3 regions of the Pantoea sp. App145 genome follow, and region 1 is predicted to be linked to each of the others. Evidence: predicted binding sites of a transcription regulator. Region 1 holds the regulator's gene; each other region holds the start of a gene.
The links. The regulator CRP, encoded in region 1, controls carbon source genes, mostly activating them, when cyclic AMP is high. The targets are predictions, from matches to a motif close to ATGTGANNNNNNTCACAT.

Region 1 (4,253 bases):
CCGTGCCGTGGAATCAGGTTCCCGGCACCTTTACGCCCTGGCAACCGCTGCCGGAAAACACGGATGTGCTGTTTTATGAGGGTTTGCACGGCGGCGTCGTGACACAGCAACACAATGTGGCCGAACATGTGGATTTGCTGGTCGGCGTGGTGCCGATTGTGAACCTCGAGTGGATTCAGAAGTTGATTCGCGACACCAGCGAACGCGGTCATTCGCGCGAAGCGGTGATGGATTCGGTGGTACGTTCGATGGAGGATTACATCAACTTCATTACGCCACAGTTCTCGCGCACCCATATCAACTTCCAGCGCGTACCTACCGTTGATACCTCAAATCCGTTTGCCGCACGTGAGATTCCGTCGCTGGATGAAAGCTTTGTGGTGATCCATTTTCGTGGGCTGGAAGGTATTGCCTTTCCTTACCTGCTGGCGATGATTCAGGATTCCTTTATCTCGCATATGAACACCCTGGTGGTGCCGGGTGGCAAAATGGGGCTGGCGATGGAGTTGATTATGACACCGCTGGTGCAGCGGCTGATTGAAGGTAAACGGATTGAATAATCCGTCATTTCCGTATCGGCGCGATTTATCGCGCCGCTACGTTCGTGCTATAGCTCGATAACCTCATAGCTGTGGGTGATGTCGACCCCTTTGCCCAGCATGATCGCCACCGAACAATATTTCTCTGCCGACAAATCCACCGCACGCGCCACCGCTTTATCGCCCAGCGCTTTGCCGCTGACAATAAAATGCAGATTGATGTGTGTAAAAATCCGTGGCGCTTCTTCACGACGTTCAGAAGTGAGTTTCACCTCGCAATCGGTCACTTCATTGCGCCCTTTTTGCAGGATAGACACCACGTCAATCGCGCTGCAACCACCCGCCGCCATCAGCACCATCTCCATCGGACTCGGCGCTTTATCACCCGAGTTCCCATCCATTAATACCTGATGACCCGATGAGGATTCTCCGAGAAAGGTAAGCCCCTCCACCCATTTGACTCGTGCCTGCATTATTCTTTCTCCTGACCAAGCTGATTTGCCGCCAGAGTACGCTTTCACCTGAGAAACAGCAATCCAGACTAATCGCCCTTTTGCTGAAGCGAGACAACACAAGACAGCTAGCAAAAGCTGTGCTACAAACAGAGCTGAAAATATTTTCGTCGTAACAGACGAAGGCGGGAAGAATCAGAAGCCTGGCTTAAGAGTCCACCCGAATAATTTCCTTTACTGGAAGCGCTCTACGATTTCACCGCCTGACAGGGAAAATTGCCCCCTGTGTTTTGGGCACGATTACAACAGAGGATAATAGCGAATGGTTCTCGGCAAACCGCAAACAGACCCTACACTCGAATGGTTCCTGTCCCATTGCCATATTCACAAATATCCATCCAAAAGCACCCTGATTCACCAGGGTGAAAAAGCGGAAACGCTCTACTACATCGTGAAAGGTGCCGTTGCGGTACTGATTAAAGATGAAGAAGGCAAAGAGATGATTCTCTCCTACCTCAATCAGGGGGATTTCATCGGCGAGCTTGGCCTGTTTGAAGAAGGTCAGGAACGCAGTGCCTGGGTACGAGCAAAAACTGCCTGCGAAGTGGCTGAAATTTCCTACAAAAAATTCCGTCAGCTGATTCAGGTAAACCCGGATATTTTAATGCGTCTTTCGGCGCAGATGGCACGTCGCCTGCAGGTGACATCAGAAAAAGTCGGCAACCTTGCCTTCCTTGATGTGACCGGTCGCATTGCGCAGACGCTGCTCAATCTGGCCAAACAGCCTGATGCCATGACCCACCCGGACGGGATGCAGATCAAAATCACCCGTCAGGAAATTGGTCAGATCGTTGGCTGCTCACGCGAGACAGTTGGCCGTATTCTGAAAATGCTGGAAGATCAAAACCTGATCTCCGCACATGGTAAAACCATCGTCGTTTACGGCACCCGCTAATTCCTTCTCACCCACGGCGTGATGGTCACATCGCGCCGTTTTTGTCTACGATGAGCTGATGTGGCGTCGAATCATCTATCATCCCGAAGTTAATTATGCCCTGCGGCAAACGCTGGTGCTTTGCCTGCCCGTGGCTCTCGGCTGGCTGTTTGGTGACCTGCAAAAAGGTTTGCTGTTCTCGCTGGTTCCCGCCTGCTGCAATATCGCGGGTCTGGATACACCACATAAACGTTTCTTTAAACGCCTGATTGTCGGCGGATCCCTGTTTGCCACCGGCAGCTTTCTGATTCAGTGGTTGACGGATTACCATGTTCCTTTGCCGCTGATTATGCTGGCTCTGCCGCTGCTGGTGGGCGTCACCGGCGAAATCAGTCCGTTGCATGGCCGTTTGCTGCCCGGCACCCTTATCGCCGCCATCTTCACACTCAGCCTCGCAGGACGCATGCCGATATGGGTACCGCCGCTGCTGTATATCGGCGGCACGCTGTGGTACGGGCTGTTTAACTGGCTCTGGTTCTGGCTGTGGAAAGAACAGCCGATGCGTGAAACCCTCAGCCTGCTGTATCGCGAGCTGGCGGATTATTGCGATGCCAAATATACCCTGCTGACGCAGCTGACCGATCCGGAAAAAGCGCTCCCCCCACTGCTGGCCCGGCAGCAAAAAGCGGTCGACCTGATCACCACCTGTTATCAGCAAATGCATATGCTGTCTGCCAGCCGTAACAACAGCCATAAACGTCTGACGCGTGCCTTCCAGGTGGCACTCGATCTCCAGGAACACATCTCGGTCAGCCTGCATCAGCCTGAAGAAGTGCAAAAACTGGTGGAGCAGAGCCATGCTGAAGCGGTGATCCGCTGGAATGCGAAGACCATATCGGCGCGGCTGCGGCTGTTGGCCGATGCTATCCTCTATCACCAGTTGCCGGAGCGCTTTCATATGGAGAAGCAGCTCGGGGCGCTGGAAAAGATTGCGCGCCAGCACCCGGATAATCCGGTCGGTAATTTTTGCCTGTACCATTTCAGTCGGATAGCCCGCGTCCTGCGCACGCAGAAACCTCTTTATACCCGTGACCTGATGGCCGACCGCCAGCGACGTTTGCCGTTTTTTCCGGCGCTGCGCAGTTACCTGTCGCTAAAGTCCCCGGCGTTACGCACCGCAGCGCGTTTTGCCGTAATGCTGATGTTTGGCAGCGCGCTGGCGTTGTTCTTTAACATCCCCAAACCCTACTGGATTCTGATGACCACCATGTTCGTCAGCCAGAACGGCTACAGCGCCACTCGCGTACGTATCCAGCACCGTGCCCTCGGCACCTTCGCCGGGCTATTGATCGCGGCTGCCTCGCTGCGTTTTGCCGTGCCGAAATCCATCACCCTGCTGTTTATGCTGGCGATCACCCTCGCCAGCTATCTGGTGACGCGTAAATATTACGGCTGGTCGATGATTGGCTTTACGGTAACGGCGGTGTACTCGCTTCAGTTGCTGTCGCTCAACGGTGCACAGTTCCTGTTGCCACGCATGATGGATACGCTGATGGGATGCCTGATTGCCTTTGGCGGCATGATTTGGCTGTGGCCACAGTGGCAAAGCGGCTTGCTCCGTAAGAACGCACATGACGCGCTGGAGGCTGACCAGGAAGCGTTGCAGCTGCTGCTCGGGCCGGAGCAGTCGCCGGAGAAGCTGGCCTACCAGCGCATTAAGGTTAACCAGGCACACAACGCCATGTTTAACTCGCTCAATCAGGCGATGACCGAACCGGGTTTTAACCCGCAGTATCTGAAAGATATGCGCTTATGGGTGACGCACAGCCAGTTTATTGTCGAACACATCAACGCCATGACGATTCTGGCGCGCGAGCACACCATGCTGACGCCAAAGCTCGCCGAGAAGTATCTGCAATCCTGCGAAATCGCGTTGCAGCGTTGTCAGCAGCGGCTGGAATATGACGGGCCGGGCAACGACAGCAACGTGCTGGAAGCGCCGGAAAATATTAATGAGGGTGCGGTGACCATTGTTGAGCAGCATGTGAAGCGGATTCTGCAACACCTTAACGTGATGCACACCATCTCTTCACTGGCGTGGAGCCAGCGACCGCATCATGGTCGCTGGCTGATGGGCTTGCGGGTGAAAAACTGAATTACGCCGCCAGTACCTTCTCTACCGCCACGGCAAAGCGCGCCATCCCTTCTTCGATATCGGTCGGCTCAATCACCAGCGACGGGACGAAACGGATCACATCGGTACCGGCTGTCAGGATCATCAAACCTTCCGCCGCAGCGGCATGCAGGATATCGCGTGCTTTGCTGGCG
Region 2 (4,253 bases), 1.8 Mb from region 1:
CGGTGTAGCGTTGTTTCGCCAGGTCAAAGGCCTGTTCAATCAGCTTTGTCATAAGCAAGTTCCTTAGCGGGTTGGCTCAGCGCGGCAAAACGTGCCTGGCTGGCACGAAAAGCGCTGTTGTTAAGCGGTTCGAATTTTTCTAACGGGAAGTTTTGGCTGATACAGCGACGCAGGTCGGCCACATCACGCAGCTCACCGAGAGCGATCAGCTGGCAGCCGACATTGCCCAGCGTCGAGGCTTCCACCGGTCCGGCGAACACCGGCAGCTGGCAGGCATCGGCGCAAAGCTGGTTGAGCAACGGGTTCTGGCACCCCCCTCCAACCACATGCAGCTGACGCAAAGGTTCAGCACGTAGCTGGCCGAGTTCGCTGATGACCTGGCGATACAGCAGGGCCAGGCTGTCAAAAATGGTGCGGGCCAGCGCGGCAGGTGACTGAGGAACCGGCATATGTTGTTCCGCACAGGCGTTCTGAATTTCCTGCACCATACTGGCGGGATTGATAAAGCGGCTGGCGTTGGGGTTGATCAGGGCGCGGCAGGCCGGTTCATCCGCCGCCTGCTGAATCAATCCACACAGATCGCTGATTTGCAGCTCACTGCACACCCGCTGCAACAGCCACAGGCCCATGATATTTTTCAATACCCGGTAGCCCTCCGCGCCCCCTTCATTGGTGATATTGGCGTCAAGCGCGGCACGGCTCAGGCAAGGTTGCAAGCTCTCAATCCCCATCAGTGACCAGGTACCAGAGCTAAGATAAGCGGCATCATCCTGCATTAAAGGCGTTGCCAGCACGGCACTGGCGGTGTCGTGGGTGGCGACCGCAATCACCGGAATCCTGTGTCCACGGGGACTGGACCAAAAACCGACGGTGTTACCCGGTGCGGAGGGTTTGCCAAACCAGCGGGCATCCACTCCCGCCCAGGCCAGTAAATCCGGGTCCCATTCGCCACTGGTGATGTTCAGCAATTGGGTCGTCGTGGCGTTGGTGTATTCCCAGTTCATGTTGCCGGTCAATTGATAATGCAGGTAGTCCGGAATCATCAACGCATGTGCTACCTGCGCCTGCCAGTCTGGCTGTTGCAAATGCAGGGCACGCAGCTGATACAGGGTGTTAAACGGCAGAAACTGAATGCCGGTGCGCTGATAAATGGCCTGTTTGCCGAGATCGCTGATTGCCTGCGTCATCTGGCCGTCGGTACGGGCATCGCGATAGCTCACTGCCTCGCCGACCCGCTGTCCATCAGCATCCAGCAACACCAGGTCAACACCCCAGGTATCGATACCGATGCTGTCCGGCACGATACCTTCCTCATCCAGCTGTTGTAGCCCGCAACGTATCTCCTGCTCCAGATGGTCCAGATCCCAGCAGTCGTAACCGGCACGACGCACGCGCTGATTAGCAAAACGGCGCACTTCCCGCAGGGTGATGCGCTGAGACGCGGAGGTCCATTGAGCGAGCATTATGCGCCCGCTGGATGCGCCTAAATCAATGGCAACAATGTTACGCATACTCATGGCGAGTTCTTCCTGTGATGAGATGCGTACAGAGTAAAAATCCTGCCGTCTGGTCACCTTCCCCTTACTGCCAGCGCGCCAATGCTGCTGGCACCGTTACAAAGATGTTCGTGAGACAGCTCACAGAACCACACAAGCACCGGGTTGTGACCTTCGCCGCATTTTCCCGAACAACACGCGAGATCTTGAAAAATTAGCCATTTTCCTGCATTGCCCGGTTGAAAATTCAAGGTAAGGTGGCAGCCGCCTGAGTAGACTCGGTTACGGTTTTGTTAATAATGAGAGGCGAGCCATGACCGTTTTACACAGCGCAGATTTTTTCCCTGCCGGGGATTACGCCATCGCTATCGAGCCGCGCGTGCCGCAGCAGGCGTTTCCTGAACATCACCATGATTTCCACGAAATTGTGCTGGTAGAACAGGGTTCCGGCATTCATGTGTTCAATGGTCAGCCGCAGGCGCTGTGTGCCGGTTGTGTGTGTTTCGTTCGCGATCACGATCGCCATCTTTATGAGCAAACCGACAACCTGTGTCTGACCAATGTGCTGTATCGCAGTCCGGCGGCCTTCCGCTTTCTCTCTGGTCTGCAAGCTTTGCTACCGCGCGAGGAGGATGGCAATTACGCGTCACACTGGCGGATTAACCACAAGGTGATGGACCAGGCCTTGCAGATTGTTACGCAGATGAATCCGCCAGGCGTCTGGTCACTGGAGAAGCAGGCACGTCAGGAACAGTTGTTCCTGCAACTGCTGGTGTTGTTGCGCGAGGCGGGTCACAACGATGAAGCCCAGGATCAGGAAGCCCGATTGCATCGGTTGCTTGACTGGCTGAATGAGCACTACAGTGAAGAGATTGTCTGGGAGGCACTTGCTGACCAATTTTCACTGTCGCTGCGCACACTGCATCGTCAGATGAAGCAGCAAACCGGGAATACGCCGCAACGCTACCTGAACCGGTTGCGCTTGCTACAGGCGCGCCACCTGTTACGGCACAGCGATTTGCGCATTACGGATATCGCCTTTCAGTGTGGATTTGGTGACAGCAACCATTTCTCCACCTTGTTCCGGCGGGAATTTGGCTGTGCACCCAGAGCGGAGCGCCAGCAGATGTTGTGATTAGGAGTGGCCCTCATGTCGCTAATATTGTCGCGCGAAGACTATTTCCCGGCACCCTCTTTGCCGATTGCGGTAGCTGAACGCCTGCCGCAGCCTTCCTTCCCGCCGCATCGTCATGAGTTCAGTGAAATTGTGATTGTCTGGCGCGGCAACGGCTTGCATGTGCTCAACGATCGACCGTGGCTGATTACCTGTGGCGATGTGTTTTATATCCGTGATAACGACTGCCACAGCTATGACAGCGTCAACGATCTGGTGCTGGACAATATTCTCTACTGTCGTGACCGCTTTCATCTTGGGCTGGACTGGAGCCAGCTGCTGCCGCCCGACGATGCGGAATCGCCCGGTTGCTGGCGCTTAACCACGCGTGGCATGGCGCTGGCACGCGGGGTGATCACCCAGTTGGAGCGGGAAAGCCGCAAAAGCGATCCTCTCTCAATTCAGCTTTCTGAAGCGCTTTTTCTGCAGCTGGCGCTGATACTACGCCGCCACGGTTATGCGGCGGATCGTCCCTGGGTGTTGCCGGAGGGGGAACAGCTGGACCTGCTGATGTCTGCCTTGCAGGGCGCGATTGACCGCCCTTTCGACCTCGCCATGTTTTGTCAGCAAAATCAGTTGAGTGAACGGGCGCTAAAACAATTATTTCGCCAGCAGACCGGCATGACCATCGGCCATTATCTGCGTCAGTTACAGCTATGCCAGGCGAAATACTTGCTGCGTACTCAGGATTGGCTAATCAGTGAAGTGGCTGCTCGTTGCGGCTTTGATGACAGCAATTATTTTTCGGTGGTATTTACGCGTGAAACCGGCCTGACGCCGAGTGCGTGGCGGCAACGTTTTTTGCCAAACCGCCCGATAATGGTGAATGAAACACATTAAATCATTGCGGCGCGATAATTCGCGCCGCAATGATTAATCAGGATGCCATGCCCAGCCCGACTATATTCGCCGCAATGATGATCACCACACAGCCAAGCGACAGTACACGTACCGGACGTTGCCCAACAGCTTTCCATTCCTTCATGACCAGCCCAACCAGGCCACCGCACAGCACATACAGGCTCATATGCAGCATCCAGCTGACGAAGTCATACTGTGCCGGGATTTTGGCGTGTCCCCAGGCATAGAAGAAGAATTGCAGATACCACATGGTGCCGCCCAGCACGGCGAAGGCGATGTTAGCAATTAGCATCGGCTTCGCAATTGAGAAATCGGCCCGTACAGAGAGATCCGACTTCACCGCCAGACGGATAAAGCAGTAGGCCAGGTTAACCAGCGCCCCGCCCCCCATGATCACCACATAACTGGGCAATGCCACATACAGCGGGTTAATGCCAAGATTCGCCGCGGCCTCGTGCATCGGTTTCGCAGCGTCCATGGCAAAAGACATCCCGGCTGAGAAGATGCCGCAAATCACCGCCAGCACCAGCCCCTTCTTCAAATTGAACTCTTCCGCATTGATGCCCAGGGCGCGTTCTTTTAACAATCCAGCGCGTGAGACGATGGCGACGCCAATCAACGCCACAAACACGCCGAGCAACGTTAATCGCCCACCTTCCGAGCTGAATAACTCGACAAAGCGGCCCTGGAGCAGCGGCGTCATCAGCGTACCTACCACCAGG
Region 3 (4,253 bases), 1.8 Mb from region 1:
CACGGCATTACGTTGTGCACTAAACCGTTCGATATAACGCTGCATGGCGGCCTTAAACAGACCTTCTTTGTTTTCGAACTCAGCGTAGAGCGTGGGGGCTTTCGCACCTGTAGCGCTCACTAAATCCGCCAGCGAGGTGCCTTCATAACCGTGTGCCCAGAACAGCATCAACGCTTTATCCAGCGCATCATCGCGATCAAAGACTTTGGGTCTGCCACGACTTTTGCGGATCACCGGTTCACTTATCTGGCTCATACATCCTCACAACGGCGAAAACATATCATTAAATTACCGATCATTAAATTAATATGCAAGGGCAGCGGGTAAAGTGATGTCCACACTTTGCCCGTTTGTGCTTTTGATCGGAAAAACCGCCTGATCCGTCAAGTGTAGATCGACGCCAAAGCCCATACTCACGCTACTTCCCATTAAAATAACGAGCGTTAATAAAATAGTTGACGCGCATACGGCTTTGGATCTAGCATTTACTTAACGGTTGTTAATTTAATGGCGACTGACCCTAATTTCATCTGCAAAGAGAGACAAATCATGAAAAGCATTAAACTGACCCTGGCCGCTGTGGCCCTGTCATCAATCGCGTTTGGTACCATGGCTGCTGATCTGGTGAGCGAAGCACCAGTGAATCAACAACAAATTGGTGTGGTAAGCGCATCAGGTAGCACGGATTTGACATCGCTGGAGAATCAACTGGCGGAGAAGGCGAGTGCTGCCGGAGCAAAGTCTTTCCGCATCACTTCGACCTCTGGCAACAACAACCTGCATGGCACCGCAGAACTCTATAAATAAGAAGGGGCTGGCTTCAGATAACAGCGTATCTGAAGCCCTTTTTCGACTATCCGTTCGAACGCAACTGCGGATAGCGACGGAAGATGTAGATGCACCAGAACAACGCGACCAGACCAATTAACCCACCCACATTTCCCACATCCGCCATGCTTAAATGCAGGCTGACCTGGTTGCCCAACAGCGCTCCGGCACCAATGCCGATGTTATAAATGCCGGACATCAGCGACATCGCCACATCGGTCGCGTCCGGTGCCAGCGACAATACCCGCACCTGCATCGCCAGCCCGATCATCATCATGGCCATACCCCAGAAGATACAGAGCGTGGCAATGGCTGCCGGACGCACGGCGGCAAAGATCAGCAAACCCATGCTCAAGGTAATCACGGCGATGGCCGCAATCAGCAGGGCTGAGGGATATTTATTGCCGAGGGTACTGAACAGCACGCTACCGATAATCCCCGCAGAGCCGAACAGTAGCAGTAACAAGGTGGTGAAGTTCTCCCCGGAATTCGCTACCACTTGCATAAAGGGTTCGATATAGCTGTAGGCGGTATAATGGGCGGTCACCACCACTGTCACCAGCACATACATACTGACCAGCGCCGGTCGGCGAAACAGCATCGGTACGCTGTTGAGCGATCCGGTGTGTTCGCTTGGCAGACGCGGCAGAATACGCACCAGTAACACCAGCAGCACCAGGGCAGACAAACCAATCATGCCAAAGGTGGTGCGCCAGCCCAGATACTGACCTACGACGCGGCCAATTGGCACCCCCAGGACCATCGCCAGCGCGGTGCCGGTTGCCAGCATACTCAGCGCCTGGGTCTTTTTACCCGCCGGAGCAACGCGTATCGCCAGCGACGCGGTAATCGACCAGAACACCGCATGGGCGAGGGCGATACCGATACGGGAGAGCACCAGTGAGGTGAAATCCCAGGCCACAGACGAAAGCACATGGCTGGCGATAAACAGCACGAACAGAATCGATAGCAGCAGGCGGCGTTCAATATTGCGCGTCAGCAACATCAGCGGCAGCGATAACAGCGCCACTACCCAGGCATAGATGGTCAGCATGATGCCGACATCAGCCGTTTTCATCGAGTAGCTGGCGGCGATATCTGACAACAAGCCGACCGGCACAAATTCGGTGGTATTAAAGACAAAAGCGGCAATGGCCAGCAGCACCACGCGTAGCCAGGCCGTTTTACGGGAGACGGTTGTTGATTGCATTAATTTCAGATCAGTGAGCAGCAAATGAAGGGCGAAAGACACCCATGTAAAGTGACATCCATCACAATTTGTGCCTATTGTGATGGATTAAAACGCGGAGGGAAACCTTCTAAGCGCGTTTTATTGCTGAATATTTTTTATCGCCAACGCTAAAGTCAATAGCCTGAGGTTATTAGCCGCGTTTGCGTGCCGGCATTATGCGCAACAGCGTGTTGTCTTTGAATACGTAATGGTGCAGTAATGCTGCGGCTGCATGCAGGCCGATTAACCAGTAACCGAGTGGAGCAAGGGTCTCATGCCAGCTGATCAGGCTATCGGCGAGATCAAAATTCGGGGTTGCGCTGACGGGCATCACCACGCCAAATAATTGCCAGGGACGTCCATTCAGATACTTCGAGGTTACTCCCAGAATCGGCAATACCAGAAACAACGCGTACAGCAGAAGATGCATCAGGTTGGCTAAACCCTGTTGCCAGCGTGGCGGGGGCGGCAGGATATCGGGTGAAGCGTGACGATGGCGTAACACACCACGCGCCAGCATCAGTACCCATACCGATACACCGCAGCTATAGTGCGTCATTATCATCAGATTCCGCGCCCATGAACCACGCGGAACCAGACCGCGCAGTTCAATGGTGGTATAGGCAATGGCGATCAACAGCACTGTTAACCAGTGCAGGGCGATTTGTGACTTCGCGAATTTTTCCCGCATCAACGATCCAACCTGAAGCCAGTTTTAGTGTCTCTAACATAGCGAAATGCCGCAGGAAAACTTAACAAAATGGCGCACCGCTGCGACGGAATCCAGGCCGGGATTATCAGAGTCACACCAGGTGTTTTAGCGCCACATTATTCTGAGTCGTCAGGTTTTTTTTTACCAAAACCGGACAGCAATGTTCGCAGCCCATGGCGCTGGGGAAAAATTTTCGCGCCTGCTGAATTGCGGCGTTCGCGGTATAAAAAGTGCCAAGAAAACGCCGTGCCGCGTCGGGGGGAAGGAAGGGACAGCCGGTGGCATGAACCACGTGATTGTCATTATAACCTGCGTGCTTATCGACATAATAATAGAGTCCCATCTGACTTCCTCGTTGCTGTGAAAAAAAAGTCTAACAATAGTTGGAATAGAACAAATTATAGCTAGCAATTGATATTTTGTTTTGATTGGGACTAAAGGTTTATCAGGAAGTGTTTTTTGCGTGGGAAAACGGGGCGCAATGACCCCGTTATAAAGATGCAGGCTACTACAGTTTACGGCACTGCAAACGCCAGCCGACCAGCAAAGCCAGCACCAGCAGCATGCTGATAAACAGCGTAACGCCGCTCCAGCCAAAGCTGTGCCAGAACACGCCACCTAATGTACCGGCGACACTGGAACCCGCGTAGTAACTGAAGAGATAGAGGGATGATGCCTGGCCTTTTGCACGACGGGCGCGCGGACCAATCCAGCCGCTGGCAACCGAGTGAGCGGCAAAGAAACCTGCGGTAAACAGCATCATGCCGGGCAGGATAATCCACAACGTATTGAATGCTGTCAGTAATAATCCGCACAGCATGATGGCGGTGGCAGCGATCATCACCGGACCGCGTCCAAAGCGACTGGTCATGGCACCGGCTTTTGGCGAACTCCAGGAGCCCGTCAGATAGACCACAGAGAGCAATCCCACCACTGCCTGGCTGAGAAACCACGGGGCACTTAACAGGCGGTAGCCAATGTAGTTGAACAGGGTGACAAATGCGCCCATCAGCAGAAAACCTTCGGCGAACAACAGCGGCAAGCCCTTATCTCGCCAGTGCAGACGGAAATTGATCAGCAGGTTATGTGGACGCAGAGAAGCCGGGCGGAAATGACGCGAAGCAGGCAGGATTTTCCAGAACATCAACGCGGAAGCCAGCGAAAAACAGCCAATCACCCCAATGGCAATGCGCCATGAAAACAGATCGGTCAGCACCCCGGTCAGCAGACGTCCGCTCATCCCGCCAATCGAGTTACCGCTGATATACAGCCCCATCGAGAAGGCGATCACGCGTGGATGAATCTCTTCGCTCAGGTAAGTCATCCCGACCGCAGCCACACCACTGAGCGATAAACCAATCAACGCACGCATCAGCAGGATGCCGTGCCAGCTGGTCATCATGGCAGAAATGACGGTACAGATGGCCGCCAGCATCAGTGCGGTGACCATCACCGATTTGCGACCAATAGCATCCGACAGCG

Region 2: the regulator CRP is predicted to act here: its motif matches at 1,662-1,679, upstream of rhaS (HTH-type transcriptional activator RhaS).
Region 3: the regulator CRP is predicted to act here: its motif matches at 2,088-2,105, upstream of RCF31_RS03025 (sugar transporter).

What each region holds. Positions count from the first base shown of each region.
Region 1 is NZ_CP133290.1:3,193,582-3,197,834, reverse strand. It holds gene RCF31_RS14585 (phosphoribulokinase) at 1-560, shown strand, start outside; gene RCF31_RS14580 (OsmC family protein) at 608-1,012, opposite strand; gene crp (cAMP-activated global transcriptional regulator CRP) at 1,314-1,946, shown strand; gene RCF31_RS14570 (YccS/YhfK family putative transporter) at 2,005-4,080, shown strand; gene argD (bifunctional acetylornithine/succinyldiaminopimelate transaminase) at 4,082-4,253, opposite strand, start outside.
Region 2 is NZ_CP133290.1:666,270-670,522, reverse strand. It holds gene RCF31_RS03000 (L-rhamnose isomerase) at 1-52, opposite strand, end outside; gene rhaB (rhamnulokinase) at 36-1,517, opposite strand; gene rhaS (HTH-type transcriptional activator RhaS) at 1,810-2,631, shown strand; gene rhaR (HTH-type transcriptional activator RhaR) at 2,647-3,510, shown strand; gene rhaT (L-rhamnose/proton symporter RhaT) at 3,548-4,253, opposite strand, start outside.
Region 3 is NZ_CP133290.1:673,309-677,561, forward strand. It holds gene RCF31_RS03015 (TetR/AcrR family transcriptional regulator) at 1-255, opposite strand, end outside; gene bhsA (multiple stress resistance protein BhsA) at 550-807, shown strand; gene RCF31_RS03025 (sugar transporter) at 854-2,038, opposite strand; gene cybB (cytochrome b561) at 2,211-2,750, opposite strand; gene RCF31_RS03035 (hypothetical protein) at 2,863-3,114, opposite strand; gene RCF31_RS03040 (MFS transporter) at 3,280-4,253, opposite strand, start outside.